One region of the Haloechinothrix sp. LS1_15 genome, then DNA from elsewhere that is predicted to be linked to it. Evidence: riboswitches for the same ligand, from Rfam matches in the RefSeq annotation. Region 1 holds a riboswitch; the other holds the start of a gene.
The links. Region 1 has a riboswitch for magnesium ahead of mgtE (magnesium transporter). Riboswitches for the same ligand answer to the same signal wherever they lie in the genome.

Region 1 (9,042 bases):
CCGTGACCACCGGGCTCGGCTCGGCGGCTCCGACGCCGCGGCACGCCAGCGACGCCGAGAGTTACGCAGCCGAACAGCTGCCGTGGCACGACCGCGACCCGCTCGCCGATGCGGTGGCGCGCCGCTTCGGCGAGCTCGTCGCCGCGGCGGCCTCGCCGATCGACGACGTCCGAGGGCAAGCCGACTACCGCAGCCACGCACTGTCCGTAATGGCCCGCCGCACACTCGGTTGGGCATGGGAGGAGTACCGATGCGCCTGAACCTGACCATCAATGGTGCCCGGCACACCGCAGACGACGTCTGGCCGGGAGAGAGCCTGCTCTACGTGCTGCGTGAACGGCTCGGGTTGGCCGGCTCGAAGAACGCGTGCGAGCAGGGCGAGTGCGGCTCCTGCACGGTCTATTTCGACGGCACACCCGCCTGCTCCTGCCTGATCGCGGCAGGCCAGGCCGACGGGCACGACGTCGTCACCGTCGAGGGCATCGCCGAGGGCGAGGACGCGCTGCACCCCGTACAGCAAGCGTTCGTGGACGCGGGTGCGGTGCAGTGCGGCTTCTGCACCCCTGGGCTCATCGTCGCGGCGCACAACCTGGTGGAGCGGCACGACGATCCCAGCGACGAGGAAATCCGCGAGGAGCTCGCGGGCAACTTGTGCCGCTGCACCGGCTACGAGAAGATCATCGACGCGGTGCACCTGGCGGCCGAGCGCAAGCAGGAGGCCGGTTCGTGATCATCATCGAGAACTGCGCCATCGCCACGGTCGATACCGCGGGCACCGAGTACGCCAGCGGCCACGTCGTCGTCGACGGTAACCGCATCGTCGCGGTCGGCGCCGGACCGGCCCCGGTCCCGGCTGGCGAGGGCGCCCGCCGGGTGCGCCACGTCGACGGCACCGGGTGTCTGGCCACGCCTGGCCTGGTCAACACCCACCACCACCTCTATCAGTGGATCACCAGGGGGCTGGCCACCGACGCCACGCTGTTCGAGTGGCTCACCGAGCTGTACCCGGTGTGGGCGCGTATCGACGCGGCCGACGTGCATGCCGCGGCCAGGGCCGGGTTGGGGTGGTTGGCGCTGAGCGGCTGCACCACCAGCACCGACCACCACTACGTGTTCCCCGACGGCGCGGGCGATGTGCTGGCCGCCGAGATCGAAGCGGCCAGGAGCATCGGGCTGCGATTCCACCCCACAAGAGGGTCGATGGACCGGGGTCGTTCCGACGGCGGCCTGCCCCCTGACGAGGTGGTGGAGGACATCGACACGATCCTGGCGGCGACCGAGGCGGCGATCGACACCTACCACGATCCGTCGCCGGAGGCGATGCTACGCATCGGCATCGCCCCGTGCTCGCCGTTCTCGGTGTCGGACAGGCTGCTCGCCGAGGCGCGCCAGCTGGCCACACGGCGCGGCGTCATGCTGCACACGCACCTGGCCGAAACCACTGACGAGGAGGAGTTCTGCCAGGCCACCCACGGCTGCACGCCGGTGGAGTACCTCGACTCACTCGGCTGGCTGGGTGAGGACGTGTGGCTCGCCCACTGCGTGCACCTGTCGGATGGGGCCGTCAAGCGGCTCGGCGCCACCGGCACCGGTGTCGCCCACTGCCCCAGCTCCAACGCACGCCTCGGCGCTGGGTTGGCACCCGCCGCCGACCTGCTGGAGGCGGGAGTGCCGGTGGGCCTCGGCGTGGACGGCGCCGCCTCGCAGGAATCGGGCCTGCTCGCCGAGGAGCTGCGGCAGGCGCTGTACGTGGCGCGGTTGCGCGGGGGACCGACCGCGCTGCGCGCGCGCCAGGCACTGGCGATGGGCACCATCGGCGGGGCTCGCTGTATCGGCAGGCAGGCCGAGCTGGGCTCGCTGGAAGCGGGCAAGCTCGCCGACATCGCGCTGTGGCGGCTCGACGGGCTCGGCCACGCCGACATCACCGACCCGGTCGCCGCGCTTGTTCTCGGGCCGCCCGCACCGCTGGAACTACTCACCGTCAACGGCGGGGTCGTCGTCTCCGGCGGCGAGCTACGCACGGCAAGCCACACCGAGCTCGCCGCATCAGCCCGCGCCGCGCACCGCGGGCTGATGGCACGCGACCCCGAGCACCCCGAGCACACTCACCAAGGGAGGACGTCATGACCGTCGGTGTCCCGGAGAACCTGGCCTCGGCCACCCGAGGGGGCGTCGGGCAAAGCCCGAACCGCCCGGACGGCACCCGGAAGGTCACCGGGCAGTTCGCGTACTCCTCCGATCTGTGGCACGACGAGATGCTGTGGGGCGTGACGCTGCGCAGTCCCCACCCGCACGCGCGGATCCGCTCCATCGACATCAGCGCGGCCCTGGCGACCAGCGGGGTGTACGCGGTGCTGACCCACGCCGACGTCCCCGGCGAGAAGTACTACGGGTTGGAGGAGAACGACCAGCCGGTGCTGGCCGTGGACACGGTGCGGTTCCAGGGTGAGCCGGTGGCGCTGGTGGCCGCCGAGCACCCGGAGACCGCGCGCCGGGCGATGGACAAGATCGTGGTGGACTACGAGGTCCTCGAGCCGCTGACCGACTCGCGGGCGGCGGCGTTCGACCCCGACGTCCCACGGCTGCACGAGCACGGCAACGTGGTGCGCCACCAACCGGTCCGGGTCGGCGACGTGGCGGCCGCCAGGAACCGCGCCGACGTCGTGGTGCGCGGCGAGTACGAGATCGGCATGCAGGACCAGGCCTTCCTCGGCCCGGAGTCCGGGCTGGCGGTGCCTGCCGAGGACGGCGGGGTCGACCTGTACGTGGCCACCCAGTGGATGCACACCGACCTGCGACAGGTCGCACCGTGTCTCGGCCTGCCAGAGGAGAAAGTGCGGATGACGCTGTCCGGGGTCGGCGGCGCGTTCGGAGCCCGCGAAGACCTGTCGATGCAGGTGCACGCCGCGATGCTGGCGATGCACACTGGCAGGCCGATCAAGATCGTGTACAACCGCGAGGAATCCTTCTACGGTCACGTGCACCGCCACCCCGCCAGGATGCGGTACGAGCACGGCGCGACCGCCGACGGCAAGCTCGTCTACGCGACCGCCGAGATCGTGCTTGACGGCGGCGCCTACGCCTCCTCGACCACGAACGTGGTGGGTAACGCTGCCTCGCTCGGGGTGGGGCCCTACATCGTGCCGAACATCGCCGTCGACGCCTACGGGGTGTACACCAACAACCCGCCGTGCGGGGCGATGCGCGGGTTCGGCGCGGTCCAGGCCTGCTACGCGTACGAATCGCAAATGGACAAGCTGGCGCGGGAACTCGGCATGCACCCGCTCGAAGTGCGCCGGGTCAACGCGATCCACCAGGGCGCTTCGATCGCCACCGGCCAGGTGGTGGACACCCCCGCCCCGCTTGCCGAGATGTTGCAGCGGGTGCGCGAGACCCCGATGCCTGCCGAGCGGGACAGCAGCGATGTCCGCAACCTCCCCGGCGGCGCGTCGAACACCACCCACGGCGAGGGTGTCCGGCGCGGTGTGGGCTACGCCGTCGGGCTGAAGAACATCTGTTTCTCCGAAGGCTTCGACGACTACTCCACCGCGCGCGTACGTCTCGAGGTGGTCGGCGGCGAGCCTGCGGCACTGGTGCACACCGCGGCCGCCGAGGTCGGCCAGGGTCTGGTGACCCTGGAGGGCCAGATCGCCCGCACCGAACTCGGGATCGAGCGGGTCACCATCGCTCCCGCAGACACCCAGGTCGGTGACGCCGGGTCGTCCTCGGCCTCGCGCCAGTCCTACATGACCGGCGGCGCGGTCAAGGCGGCCTGCGAGGCGATCAGGGAACGACTGTTCGCACGCGCGGCGCAACGGTTCGACGTCGACGCGAGCGAGCTCAGCCTCGCGGGCGGCAAGGTGGTCGCCGAGCGCGCGGGCGTGCTTGCCGCCGTAGCCGATCTGCTCGGTGACGAGGCGATCGAGGAGACCCGCGAGTTCCACCATCGCCCGACCACGAGCATGGACCCGGAGACCGGCCAGGGCAACACCCACACCCAGCTCGCGCTGTGCGTACACCGTGCCGTGGTCGACGTCGACGTGGATCTCGGGTTACTCAAGGTGGTCGAGCTGGCCGCCGTGCAGGATGTGGGGAAGATCCTCAACCGGGTCTCGCTCGAAGGCCAGATCCAGGGCGCCACCGCCCAGGGCCTCGGGCTCGCGGTGATGGAGGAGATCCAGCTCGCTGGCGGCATGGTGCGCAACGCCTCGTTCACCGACTACCTCATCCCGACGATCCTGGACATGCCGCCGATGCGTCTGGACATCCTGGAGTACGCGGATCCGAACGCGCCGTACGGACTACGCGGCGCGGGCGAGCCAGCCACGCTCTCCTCGACCCCGGCGATCGCCGCGGCGATCAGGGACGCCACCGGGCTGGACATCGACCGCGTCCCGGTACGCCCGCACGACATCGTGACTGGCTGACACGGTTCCGGGCAGCTCACCCGTCCCCGGTCGCACCCCCGTGGCGCGACCGGGGACAATTGTTCTCGGCACTATTATCAATAAACTACAATTGATTTTTCTCGGCGATTCGATACCCTACTAGTCAGTAGATTACGCGATGGAGCGAACACGTCTCGCGTCTCGCGGGCCTCACTGACGACCAGGTGCTGCTGGGGCCTTCGGGCGCACGATGCCGATCGCGTAGCGACCGCACCGGCGCCGGGGAGCGCGATTGATGAATGCTCGCAGAGATTATCACCAACTGATAATCGAACGAGCCGCGTGCTCGCGACATTCCCCGGATTTTCATCACCGAAGTGAGCACTCGTGACAGAAAGGAGACCGGCGTGTCCCGCAGATCACGAATTTTCATGAGCCTGGTCGCCTGCTCGGCTCTCGCCGCGGCAACCGTCGCCGCCCCCGCCACCGCAGGCGCGGCGACCGGCAGCGACGACACCGGCGGTGCCGAACCCCCCGCGGAGCTCGTCGACGAGTTCGGCGTGGACGCGCTCAGCGAGCCCCAGATCACCGAGCAGCGGAGCCTGTTCGGCGGCGCGCGGGAGTCCACAATCCGTATCGGGCCGGTCATCGCCGAAGCGCACGAGCACGACGATGACGATCACGACGGTGGGCACGAAGCCGGCTCGGGCCACGGTACGCACGGTGACGGCCCACGCGGGCCCGAGGAGAAGGCGCACGGCACCCACACCACGATCGCCGCACCGGTGCCGATGCCGTGCTGGCTGCTGTCCTGCTACATCACCTCTGTGGAGCCGGATCTGACCTACAAAGACGGCAGCCGCGCCAACTACGACACCGACATCATGCTCCACCACGCCGTGCTCTTCGACCGCTCCCGCGAGGACATCACCTGCGCCGACGAAACCCTCGGCCTCGCGGGACAGCGCATCTTCGCCGCAGGAAACGAACGCACCGGCGGCCAGATCCCGGAAGGTTACGGCCTCCCGATCGGCCCTGTTCCGCTACTGTGGAGTGTGGTCGAGCTCGAGAACTTCGCGCCGGAGGCGCAGGCGGTGTTCTTCGACATGACTGTCGAGGCGACCCCCTCACTACTCGACTCCGGCGTCACGGAGGTGACGCCGGTGTGGTGGGACGTGGCCAACTGCACCTTCGACTCCCACCACCACGTCCCAGAAGGCGAATCCACCACCACCTGGCAATGGGAATCCACCCTCACCGGCACCCTCCACGCCGCAGGCGGACACCTCCACGACGGCGGCGACACCCTCACCCTGCACAACCGCACCACCGGCGACGAACTCTGCGCCTCCCACGCCGACTACGGCAACGACCCCGCCTACCTCGGCCACATCGACACCATGACCACCTGCACCGACGGCAACCTCGGCACCATCACCCAAGGAGACACCCTCGAACTCGTCAGCGACTACCACAGCCACTACCCCCAACACAACGCCATGTCCATCATGATCGGATTCGTCGAAGAAACCGACTGACACCGGCTCGCCGGGGCACTAAGCCACACCGAGCAGTGCCCCGGCGAGTACGAAGTAGACGGCGAGCCCGGTGAAGTCCTTGATCGTGGTGATGAAGGGATCGGCTCCGGGAGCGTGGTCGAGTCCGAGCTTGTACATCGCCCACGGCAGACCGAAACCGAGAAAGGTCGCCAGGATCACCGAGACGAACAGCGCGAGCCCGACGGCCAGCCCGAGCAGCGGTTCACCGTTCGGTGCTCCCTGCCACAGGTATGCCACGGCGCCACCGAGCACGCCGATGATCACCGCCATGACCGCACCCACGGTGACTTCTCGCAGCAGCTGCCTGCTGAACGACGCCGGGGTGATGTGGCCGAGCGCTAGCCCTCTCGCGAAGATCGTGGTGGACTGCGTCCCGACATTGCCCCCCATGTCCATGATCAGCGGAACGAACACCGCGGTGGCCACGACCGCGGTGAGCACGTCCTCGAACCGCTCGATGAGTCCCCCCACCAGCAACCCACCGACCAGGGTGATCATGAGGAACGTCATGCGGACCCGCACCGGGTAACCGATACCGCCCGAGGTGAGGCGCTCGCTGCGCAGCAGTTCGGTGGTGTGGGCGGGATCGGTGAGGCCCGCCTTGCGGTACATCGTCTCCGAGGCGTCGTCGGTGAGCGCGTCGAGCGCGTCGTCGAAGGTCACCGACCCCACGAGGCGCCCCTCGGTGTCGAGCACCGGCAGCGCGCCCAGATCCCGGCGCTGCAGCAGGCGTGCCGCGGTGGCCGCGTCATCGGTAGTGCTCACCGCCACGTCCCGCAGCCTGGCCAGGTCACCGACCCTCGCCTGGGAGTCGGCCTTGACCAGCTCGGTGACGGTGACCAGGCCGCGGTAGCCGCGCCCGCTGTCGGTGACGTAGACCGTGGTGGCATCTTCCGAGCCGAGGCGGCTGTGCCGCACCGCGTCCAGCGCCTGGGCCACGGTCTCGTGCGGCCGGACCGAGATGTACCGGGGATTGGCCAACCTGCCCGCGCTACCAGCCGGGTAGGCGAGGATCACCGCCACGCGGTCGGCATCCGGTTCGGACATCGCGGCGAGCAGGCGCTTGGCCACGGCGGCGGGTGTTTCGTCGAGCAACCGCGCCTGGTCGTCGGGCTCCAGCGAGGCAAGCACGTCGACGGCTTCCGAACCGGTCATCGCTTGCAGCAGATCGAGCTGTTCCTCGTCGGTAAGCAGCTCGAACACCTCGATGGCGATGTCCTTGTCCAGCAGCCGGTACGCGAGCACCCGCTCCGTCGATGGCAGATCCCGCAGCACATCGGCCGCCTCACCCGCGGTCAGTTGCGCCAGCGTTTCCTTGGCACGGTCGAAGCTCCGGCCCTGGAGGCGGTATAGCAGTACGGTGAGCATGATGAGGGTCCCCTCTTCTCGCGCGCCGCTCGGGATGAGGGCGCGGTGTCCGGCGACGATCGCGATCGAGCGATCGCGGTGCGGTGCCTCCATGCCGGCAAGACCGTCTGTCGGCCTCACCGGGTTCCGACACGTCAGGTGGCACGACCCTCACCCCCTTCCCGTCGCGAGTTCGCGGGGCCGCCATCGGCACGAAAAAAGCCTCCCCGTCAGGGGAGGCTTGCCGTTCTCGCGACGAGGCACCGGCGCACCGGTGCGTTCCCGATGTCGAGCTTTGGCACTGCACGCCTAGGACACGATACGTCCGGTCCGCATTAAGCCAAGCCTTGATTCGGCAGGGCCTGTTCAACCCGTGGGGGTCTCTCGACCTTTCTGGGCAGCGGACACATCCGCGCGCAGGAGCCTCACCTAACGGGGCATTGCGCCGCAGCAACCTTAGCGTCACCCGGCGACGGGGTCAAGCGGCACCGCCAGCGGCGGCCCGGCGCGGGCGTACACGGGCGGACACGGCGCCGCGGGTGAATGACCGGTGAGGACCTCGCCATACCTTCGGGAACCGTCGGTGACAGCTACGCGAAAGGTATTCCCGAACACGCCGAGGGCGATTGAACGCGGCTCCCACCGCGCGGTAGCTTTGCCGCCTCGACATCCCTCCGGCACGTGAAGGAGGCCGGTATGTTCACCACATCACGGCGCATCACCGCGGTGACCATGGGATCGCTTCTCGGCCTTGCCATGCTCGCCGCGCCCGCGACGGGCGCCGGTTCCGCAGGCGCGGACCGGCAACACTCCGTGCCCGATCCCGTGCCCGATACCGTCACCGACCTGGTCGACGGCCAGATCGACGGCACCGTTGGAGCCGAGATGGTCGATCGCGCGTTCACCGGCGACGGTCGCGTCGAAACGACCATCCGGATCGGACCGATCGTCGCCTCGCCCCACGAGGAAGGTGATCACGGTACGCACGGTGACGGCCCACGCGGGCCCGAGGAGAAGGCGCACGGCACCCACACCACGATCGCCGCACCGGTGCCCACGCCCTGCCTCGGCATCACATGCCAGGTGACCTCGGTGGAGCCAGACTTGACCTATGCGGACGGCAGCCGCGCCAACTACGACACCGACATCATGCTCCACCACGCCGTGCTCTTCGACCGCTCCCGCGAGGACATCACCTGCGCCGACGAAACCCTCGGCCTCGCGGGACAGCGCATCTTCGCCGCAGGAAACGAACGCACCGGCGGCCAGATCCCGGAAGGTTACGGCCTCCCGATCGGCCCTGTTCCGCTACTGTGGAGTGTGGTCGAGCTCGAGAACTTCGCGCCGGAGGCGCAGGCGGTGTTCTTCGACATGACTGTCGAGGCGACCCCCTCACTACTCGACTCCGGCCTCACGGAGGTGACGCCGGTGTGGTGGGACGTGGCCAACTGCACCTTCGACTCCCACCACCACGTCCCAGAAGGCGAATCCACCACCACCTGGCAATGGGAATCCACCCTCACCGGCACCCTCCACGCCGCAGGCGGACACCTCCACGACGGCGGCGACACCCTCACCCTGCACAACCGCACCACCGGCGACGAACTCGGCGCCTCCCACGCCGACTACGGCAACGACCCCGCCTACCTCGGCCACATCGACACCATGACCACCTGCACCGACGGCAACCTCGGCACCATCACCCAAGGAGACACCCTCGAACTCGTCAGCGACTACCACAGCCACTA
Region 2 (9,042 bases), on a different contig from region 1:
GGGTACTGCGGCATCGCGGGGACGGGCGTGTCCTGCCCCACCGGCCTGGTGGGCTGAGGATGCCGCCGGGCGAGCGGGTGATCCACCCGTCCGCCCGGTCGGCCTACCCGGTTAGCCCGGCGGTGTGCCAGCGTGGCAGCCGCCCAGTGGCAGCATGTTGATCATGATGGCGGCCGCGTCGATCTGATCGGTCAGGATCGTCACCGCGATGCCCAGGTAGATCAGCAGGCCGGTGGCGTCGACGAGCGTGGTGATGATAGGCGCGGACAGTACTGCGGGATCCAACCCGAGCCGCTGGGCGAGCAGCGGCAACGCCGCCCCCGCGAGCGTTGCCCAGATGACGATCGCGAACAGCGACAGCCCGATCACCAGCCCGAACTCGGCGCCGAAGAAGATCGTCACGAGCGGGAACGCGAGCACGCCGAGTATCAGCCCGAGCAGCGCGCCCACCCCGATCTCACGGCGGATCAACCAGGGTAGGTCGCGGAAGCGGACCTCGTCGACGGAGAGCGCCCTGATGACGACGGTGGAGGCCTGGGCTCCCGAGTTGCCGCCGGTATCGATGAGCAGTGGCAGGAAGAGCGCCAGTGCGACCACCGCTTCCAGCGCTTCCTCGAACGCGCCCAGGATGTTGACCGTCAGTACCGCGGCGACGCCGAGCAGCAGCAGCCATCCCGCGCGCTTGCGCGCCAGGGTGATAACGCTCGCCGTGCGGTATGGCTGCTCGAGCGGCACGACACCACCGACCCGGCTGAGGTCCTCTGTGGTCTCGCGCTCCATCACGCTCATCGCGTCGTCCACGGTGATGACCCCGACCAGCCGCTGCTCGCTGTCTACCACGGGCAGCGCCAGGATGTTCGCGTCCTGGATGAGCCTGGCGGCCTCCTCCTGGTCGGTGTCGACGGTGACGTAGTGGACCTCGGTGGTCATCAGGTCGCCCACGCGCCGGTCCGGGGCCGCGGTGACCAGCGTGCGCAGGCTGATCACGCCCTGCAGGGTGCGCAGGTCGTCGGTGACCGGCAGCGTGTAGACGGTCTCGGCGTGCTCCCCGACGCGGCGGACCTTGGACATGGCGTCGGCGACGGTCATGGAGGCGCGCAGGCTGACGTACTCCGGCGACATGATCCGGCCAGCCGACTCCGGCGGGTAGCCCAGTAGCAGCGAGGTGGCCTGCCGCTCCTCGGCGGGTAGCCCTTCGATCAGCCGGGCAGCCACCTTCGCGGGGACCTCGTCGAGCAGCCGCGCCCGGTCGTCGGGATCCATCGCTGTCATCAGCTCGCGCACCCGCTCCTCACGGAGCCCTTCCAGCAGCTGCTGCTGGTGCGTGGGTTCGAGCGCTTCGAAGACCTGGAGGGCGCGCTCCTTGCTCAACAGCCGGAACGGCACCGCCATGAGATCGGGCGGCATCCTGGCGAGCTCCTCGGCGATGTCCAGCGCCCCGATGTCGGAGAGCTGGTTGCGGAGGGCATCGAGGTCATGCTGATCAGCCAGGTCGACGATTGTGGGCATGGTGGTCCTCCTTCGAGCCGTGCAGGGAGCGGACAGACCCCGCGCCGGGCCACCACCGATCAACATAGCGAGTTTCCGCCGGAGGCCGCCTCGGATGGAGGTGCTGGCGGTGATGCGAGTTCGGTGCCGTGGTCAGTGACCGGGCTCGGAGTCGGGTGGCATGAGCGACGCCCTATCCGGGGGCTCGGAGCGACAGGGAAATCCGACGAGCATGGGCACCCCCTCCACCGGTGATGAGAGTCACGTACAACAGGCCTCCCGTTGAGGGAGGCCTGGCACGTTCAGGTACGGCAGCCGGTCGCCTACCGGCTGCCACGTATCCCTACGTCGAGCTTTGGCACTACACGCGCAGGACGCGGGGTCCGGCCTGCATTAGACCAAGCCTTCATTCGGCAGGGCCTGTTCAACCCGTGGGGGTCTCTCGACCTTTCCGGGCAGCAGGCGCAGCTTCGTGCAGGAGCCTCACCTAACGGGACTCATATACAGTTTTCCCTCGACCAGGTTAGCAGCGTTGTCGACCCTCGGTGTCACCCTTGTGGGCATCGCTACCTCCTCGGTCGTCGAAGAGGCCGACACCGATGCGGGCGGCACTCGCCAGGGACGCTGTGACGGTGCTGTAGATGCCGCCCGCGACCGCCCCGTGGGCGTCTCGCAGCAGCCGCACCGTCTCGCGTGGCATGGGGCTGGCCTCCAGCAAGGCGAACGGCACCCCCGCGATGGTCTCGTACGAGCGCCACAGGACGTCGTCGCCCGCGGAACCGACGACCTGTTCCCTGGCCTGCTGGACCCGCTCGGTCTCGGCGATGGCCGCGCCCGCGTGCCGCAGCGCGCGGGCGGTGGCCACCACGCGTCGCCGCAGCAGCAGTGCCTGGCGCAGCAGCACGATAGCGCAGGTGAGCAGCGCGATACCGCCGAAGAGAGCGACCGCTGCCGGGGTGCTGACCGGCATATCAACGGGCACGGTGCACCTGGACGTCCGCGTCGATGTTCAGCTCGTCGAGCTGCTTGCGTACCTGGGTCACTGCTTGCTTGTACACCAACTCCCGGAGCAGGTTGGGGGTGATGGCCGACATCGGGCGCGCGATCCAGGTCTTCTCCGCAGCGAGCTCGACGGGGTTGAGCAGTTCGGCCGACAGTACGAGCCGGTCACCGTCGCCGAGGTAGTCCACCAGGTCGGCAGGTAGGGCATGCATGCGTTCGGCGAGCTCGTCGGCCGTGGCTGCCAGCTCCCGGGCCCTGTTGTGCAGCCTGAACACCACGAGCGCGAGAACGGCGACTGCCACGATGCCCGCCGCGAGTACCGAGTAGCTGATGATCTCCATGCGACAACCCGCCTTCCATGGGAGAACCGTTCCCATGGTCCCAGCTCGCGACCAGCGTCGCCGAGCTGGACAGGTGTGAGATCGAACGCGCGCCAGCAAGGGCGCTGAGAAAAAATGACCGGACACCGGCCGCTTCTGGAGCGGACGACGGGACTCGAACCCGCGACCCTCACCTTGGCAAGGTGATGCGCTACCAGCTGCGCTACGTCCGCATCGCGTCCTGCCGTACCGAACGCGGCTCCCAGTGTATATCGCCTCGGGCGACTAGCGTCACCCGCCCCGGCGCGGATCGCGGCTGCTACGCAGAGCAATATTTTCGCTGCTCATCGTGTAGTGTGCCCGCCATTCGGGCTACGACTAGTGACGCATTGGTGATCACTCCGTATTGTGTTCACCCAGCCAGACTACGGTGCGCGGTTCGAGCGATCACCGCAGTCCTGTTGGGATTCTTATGGGGAGGTGCTGGGCGGCATGACATCCGGATCCCCGGCTACCGGTTCCGGTGACGCGGCACTGTTGCACCGGTTGCGACACGGTGACGACGCGGCGTTCACCGAGCTGTTCGATGCGCACGCCCCCGCTGTCCGACGGTTGGCTCGCGGGCTGGCGATCAACGCCAGCGAAGCGGAGGACGTCACGGCCGAGACGTTCTTCCGCGTTCTCCAGGCGGTCAAGCGTGGCTCGGGCCCGAAGGACACCGTGCGGGGCTACCTGCTGACCGTCACGCGGCGGGTCGCATATGAGTATCAGGGCGCGGCCAGGGACATCCCGGTATCGGACGAGGAACTGGCCAACCGGGCGGGCAGCTACGAGTACGGCGTGGCACGGCTGGCCGAACACAACCTGATCAGCCGCGCCTTCGCCAGCTTGCCCGCGCGGTGGCGAACCGTGCTCTGGCACACCGAGGTAGAGGGCGAACGGCCAGCCGTGGTCGGCAGGTTGTTCGGATTGAGCGCCAACGCCACGGCCGCGCTTGCCCGGCGTGCCCGCCGGGGCCTGCGGGCGGCCTACCTACAGGCACACCTCGCCGCGGAGTGCCAAGCCGAGCACGCCGCCATGGGACGTAGGCGTTGCGGTCCGGTGCTGACCAAGCTCGGCGGCTACACGGCGGGTGACGTCACCGGTGCCGAGGCACGCAAGATCAAGGCACACCTGCGCGAGTGCGCCGACTGCGCGGCGCGGCACCGGGAGCTGCGCGACGTGAGCTTCTCGCTGCGCGAGCACGCGGGCGCCCTGGCCGCCGCGGGGCTGACCGCAGGCGGCGCCGCGGCGGCAGGCGAGGTGCCCTCCGGGGCGGCCGCGGTCACGGCGAGCTCCACAGCGAACTCCGCTGGGGCAGGCACGCTGGGCTCCGCCGGGCTTTCGGGTCTGCAGGCGTCGATGGCCTCGGCTTTCGGCTCGCTGGCCGGCACGCTGAAGGGGCTGGCCAGCGGCGCGAAACTCAAGGTCGCCGCGGCGGTGGCGTCGACGGCGGCAGCGGGAGTGTTCGGCTTCGCCGCCACGGCACAATTGGCGGGCGAAGGCTCAGAACTGATCAGCCTGCCCGGCTACCAGGGGACGCCGGAGCTCACCGCAGCGCGGACTACCGACAACCTCGACCGCTCCGGTGAGGGCGGGGTGCCGAGCCCGGAGGAGCTCAACAACGACCGCGCTTCCTGGGGGATCGCGCAGCCGGACGGCGAGGACGGCGCCGGCGGCGACGGTGAGTCGGGTGAGGGCGGTGCCGTGGACGCCGTCGACGAGGTGCTGGACACGACCGTCAGCGACGATGTCACCGAGGATCTCACCGAGGATGTCGTGCGGGAGACCGAGGGGGCCGGTGGCGACGGCGCGCGTGACGGGCGCGGCCAGGGCGGCGGATCCGCTCGCGACGGGCAGGACACCGCCGGTCCCCGGTGCGAGTCCGGCCGTTACGTCGATGAGCACCAGGTCGAGCACTACTATTACTACTGCGAGTACGAGTACTACTCCTACGGCCAGAGCTACCAGTACGAGACCTACGAGTACTCGTACGGTGCGACACGCGGCCACCGGTAGGGCTCGCGGCGTAGCGAGTGGTGGCGAACGGACCCGGTTAGGGCCCCGTTCGGTCGCGACGGTGCCCTCGGCTGCTCCGTAAGGAGTCACGGGCTCGCCCTGGCCCCCAGGAGCACGGTACGTTGCGTAAGGCGGTGCGAACACAGGGTGGGAATGGAGCTGCGCAGCGATGGACCGGCAGGTCACGGCTCCCGATGGCCGGGAGTGGACGGTACGCAAGCAGTTGGAGTGGCGTCCGCCTGTCACGGCTGAGGATTTCGAGCACGACGTCTCCGGTGGTGCCCGCCCGGGCTACGTCATGTTGGGCATCCTCGGGGTGCTGGTCGCCGTCCTGGTGATCTGGATGCCCGACGGCGTGTACGTGCCGGTGTGGTTCGTACTCGCGCTGGCCCTCGTGGCACTGTTCTTCCCGTTGCGCTGGACACTGCGGCGGCCGTGGACGGTCGTTGCCGAGACCGAAGGCTTGCAGGTCGAGCCCGCGGTCGCGGGCCGGTGGGGTGAGTCAGTGGACACCGGTACCGCAGACGGCGAGAACGCTGAGAGCGGTGAGGTAAGCAGCGCCGAGGACGGGGAATCCGGAAGCGCCGAGGACGAGGAGGACCCGTACCCGGCCGAGCGCTGGGTCGGCACGGTGCGGGGAATGCTGAAGGTCCACAGCGAGGTGGCGCGTGTCGCCAAAACGATCGAGCGCCACTCCACCCCCGATCCAACCGGGCCGCTACGTCCTGTCGACTGATGCGCTGGTCACGGCACTGGAAGTTCGGCTAATGACCAGTGAGCTACCCGGTCTCGGCCGCCGAGTACGGGCGCGGCGGCTGATACGGCATGGATCCGCCGGGGCACGGAAAGTGAGCGTAACCTCTTGTCATCCGTGCCGACTCCGCCCAGCATTGAGCTCGTGACAGCCGTGCCGATTACCCAGCTCCTCCCGTGGGGTATCGCACTGTGCGCCATCATCGCGATGGTCTGGGTCGTGGTCCGCGCCAGGCGGCCGAACAAGGCGACCGAAAGCGCCGTGCTCGACGCGGTGCACCGGCTCTCGCTCGCCGCGCCCGGATTGCGGGAGGGTCTGAGCCCGTCGGCCGCCGACCGCATCACGATGCACCTGCTGCTGCTGCTCAAGTGCGTCGCCGTCGGCATCACCGACAGAGACGGCGCCCTGCAGAGCTGGGACGGCGAGGCCAACCATCACTACGTCGACCTGGAGTCGGCGATCACCGCGGCACGGGTACGGCACCGCAGGGAGATCGTCTATCACGAGGACCTGCCCTGCACGACACGTGGCGAGTGCCGAATGCGCACCGCGGTGGTCATCCCGCTGATCGTCGAGGGAAGCACGCAGGCCGTGCTGATCGTGATCGGCAAGAGCCGCGGCAAACGGCTGATGGAGATGGCCGACGCCGTGGCCCAGTTCGTGCGGATCCAGTTCGAGCTGGCCAACCTGAAGGAATCCAAGCGCGCACTGCAAGAGGCCGAGCTGAAGGCGCTGCGCGCGCAGATCTCCCCGCACTTCGTCTACAACGCGTTGAACACGATCTCCTCGATGATCGAGAAGGATCCGGAGCAGGCGCACGAGCTGCTACAGGAGTTCGCGGACTTCACCAGGTACTCGTTCCGCAGCTCCGGCATGTTCACCACGCTGTCCGAGGAACTGCGCAATATCGACCGGTACCTGACGATCGAGTCGGCCCGTTACGGCGAGCGGCTGGACGTGCGGTTGAAGATCGCTCCCGAGGTCCTGTCGGTGGTCGTGCCGTTCCTGCTGATTCAGCCGTTGGTCGAGAACGCCATCAAACACGGTCTCGCGGGCAAGCCCGGAGGGGGCACGCTCAGCGTCACCGCGGAGGACGCGGGCAGCGAGGCCGTGATCAGCGTGGAGGACGACGGCGTCGGGATGGATCCGAACAAGCTGACCGAGCTGCAGAACGCCAACGCGCGAGCACCGGGTGAGCGAGTCGGCCTCGGCAGCCTCAACAGGCGGATGCGACAGCTGTTCGGCGACGAGTACGCGCTGATCGTGGAGACCGCACCGAACGCCGGTATGAAGGTGACGCTGCGGGTGCCGAAGTTCGCGCCGGGGGTGCGGCCGGACATACCGGAGTACGCCGCGACACGCTCGGAGGACGCTGACAGCGCCGGGGATGCCGCGCCCTCGGAGCAGCAGGGCGCCGGACCACTCGGCGGGGCCCGTGATGACCCGATACGGGAGGCTGACGCGCCGTTGCTGCCGCCGCAGCGAACCGGCTACGCGGGCAAGCGGGGGAGCACCAAGCCCTCGATGTGGCCCGTCGACCAGGCATGACCGCGGCCGCCCGATCGATGCCGGGCCTGCCGAGCTGATAGCCGACTGTTCGCCGCCACCCCTGCGGGGGTCGCCGTCCGTCGGGTGGCCAAGCGGTCCGACCGCGGGGCTCGCCCGCGCTGGCTATGACTACGCTGCCCCTATGGATGTTCCGGAGAAGGTGGCAGCGAGACTTTCCAGGATCGGAGGCAGGGGCGACCGCGGCGAGGTGGTCTCGGTCGTCAAGCTGCATGGCGTCATCACCCCGACACCCGCGCCGATCTCCCGGGGAGCCATCAACATCGGCGCGGTGGAGTCGGCGCTGGAGCGGGCATTCGCACACGACAGGCTGCGCGCGGTCGCATTACAGATCAACTCGCCGGGCGGGGCGCCGACCCAGTCGGGCCTGATCGCGGAGCGGATCCGTCAGCTCGCCGCCGATGCCAGGGTGCCGGTGCTGGCGTTCGCCGAGGATGTGGCCGCGTCCGGAGGGTACTGGCTGGCCTGCGCCGCTGATGAGATCTTTGCCCACCGGACCTCGCTCATCGGTTCGATCGGCGTGGTCAGCGGTGGTTTCGGCTTCCCAGAGCTGCTGGAACGGTTCGGCGTGGAGCGAAGGCTGTACACGGCGGGCGAGAATAAGCGCAGATTGGACCCGTTCAGCCCGGAGAAGCCCGAGGACGTCGAGTGGCTGCAGGGTCTCCACGAAAAGCTGCACACGATGTTCGCCGACTGGGTGCGCGAGCGGCGGGGATCCCGGCTGGCCGAGGACGACGAGCTGTTCAGCGGCGATGTGTGGTTGGGAGACAAGGCCGTCGAGCTGGGGCTGGTCGACGGGCTGGGTACGCTGCGCGGCATTCTGGCACAGCGGTACCCGGACGCGGCGGTCACCGTGGCGGAACCGAAGAAGCCGCTGCTGGCCAGGCTCGGGCTCGGCGCGCCTGCCGCCGCCGGGGTATCGGCGTTGTTCGACGTGGCCGCCCAGCGTGCCCAGTGGGCACGCTTCGGCTTGTAACCCGATCACGGGGTGGTTCTCGTACGCAGCGATACTGGACACGGGCGTTCCGACGAGGCAGGATGCGTGTCACTGTGAGTGCTCAACACGACACCCGGAAGCTACTGGCGCTCGCCGTCGACGACGAGCAGCCGGGAATGGATGTGCTCAAGCGTTGCCTCGAGAACAACCCGCACATCGAGCGCGTGCGGACCGCGGTGGACGCGTCCGAGGCGCTGCGGGTGATCTCCGCCGACGACGAAGAGGTACAGCGGCGCAGGGAGCACGGCTTGCCGCCGGTCGACGTGGTGTTCGCCGACCTGCAGATGCCCGGGCTGTCCGGGATGGAGATGGCACGGGTGTTCACCGCCCTGAACCCGGCGCCGTTGCTGGTGTTCGTCACCGGTTACAGCGAAGAGGCAGTGCAGGCTTTCGATCTTGGTGCGGTTGACTACGTGCTGAAACCGTATAACCAGGACCGGCTGAACCGGTCCATCGAGCGCGTGTTGTCGATGCTCCATCCCGGCAGGCCCGAGGAACCCGCCCGCAACGGACCGTCGCAGGAGGACAGCGAGGTAGTTCCGGTAGAGCTCGCCGGGACAACCAAACTGATCCCGCGGAACAAAGTGCGCTGGGTCGAGGCCCACGGTGACTACGTTCGGTTGCACACCAAGGGCGGCTCCTATCTGGCCAGAACTCCGTTGACGCAGCTGGAGGAGCACTGGGCCGGGGCGGGTTTCGTGCGTATCCACCGCTCGTACCTGGTGGCGCTGCGGGAGATCACCGAGATCCGGATGAGCCAGGGCAGCTACCAGGTGGTGATCGGCGAGGGTGAGAAGCTGCTGCCGGTCAGCAGGCGCAATGCCAGGAACCTGAAGGATCGGATCACGCGGCGAGGA

Region 2: it holds a riboswitch for magnesium, as region 1 does, so the genes downstream of both, mgtE (magnesium transporter) here and mgtE (magnesium transporter) in region 1, are expected to answer to the same signal.

The regions. Positions count from the first base shown of each region.
Region 1 covers NZ_WBXM01000009.1:170,029-179,070, forward strand. Annotated here, with positions in the region: gene F8178_RS15235 (FAD binding domain-containing protein) at 1-260, shown strand, start outside; gene F8178_RS15240 (2Fe-2S iron-sulfur cluster-binding protein) at 251-730, shown strand; gene F8178_RS15245 (8-oxoguanine deaminase) at 727-2,127, shown strand; gene pucD (xanthine dehydrogenase subunit D) at 2,124-4,427, shown strand; gene F8178_RS15255 (hypothetical protein) at 4,796-5,926, shown strand; gene mgtE (magnesium transporter) at 5,945-7,408, opposite strand; M-box (ykoK) riboswitch at 7,568-7,738, opposite strand; gene F8178_RS15265 (hypothetical protein) at 7,991-9,042, shown strand, end outside.
Region 2 covers NZ_WBXM01000016.1:31,595-40,636, reverse strand. Annotated here, with positions in the region: gene msrA (peptide-methionine (S)-S-oxide reductase MsrA) at 1-57, shown strand, start outside; gene mgtE (magnesium transporter) at 112-1,509, opposite strand; M-box (ykoK) riboswitch at 1,823-1,990, opposite strand; gene F8178_RS19045 (hypothetical protein) at 2,012-2,470, opposite strand; gene F8178_RS19040 (hypothetical protein) at 2,460-2,831, opposite strand; tRNA gene F8178_RS19035 (tRNA-Gly) at 2,968-3,043, opposite strand; gene F8178_RS19030 (sigma-70 family RNA polymerase sigma factor) at 3,303-4,868, shown strand; gene F8178_RS19025 (DUF983 domain-containing protein) at 5,038-5,604, shown strand; gene F8178_RS19020 (histidine kinase) at 5,758-7,170, shown strand; gene F8178_RS19015 (S49 family peptidase) at 7,313-8,164, shown strand; gene F8178_RS19010 (LytTR family DNA-binding domain-containing protein) at 8,227-9,042, shown strand, end outside.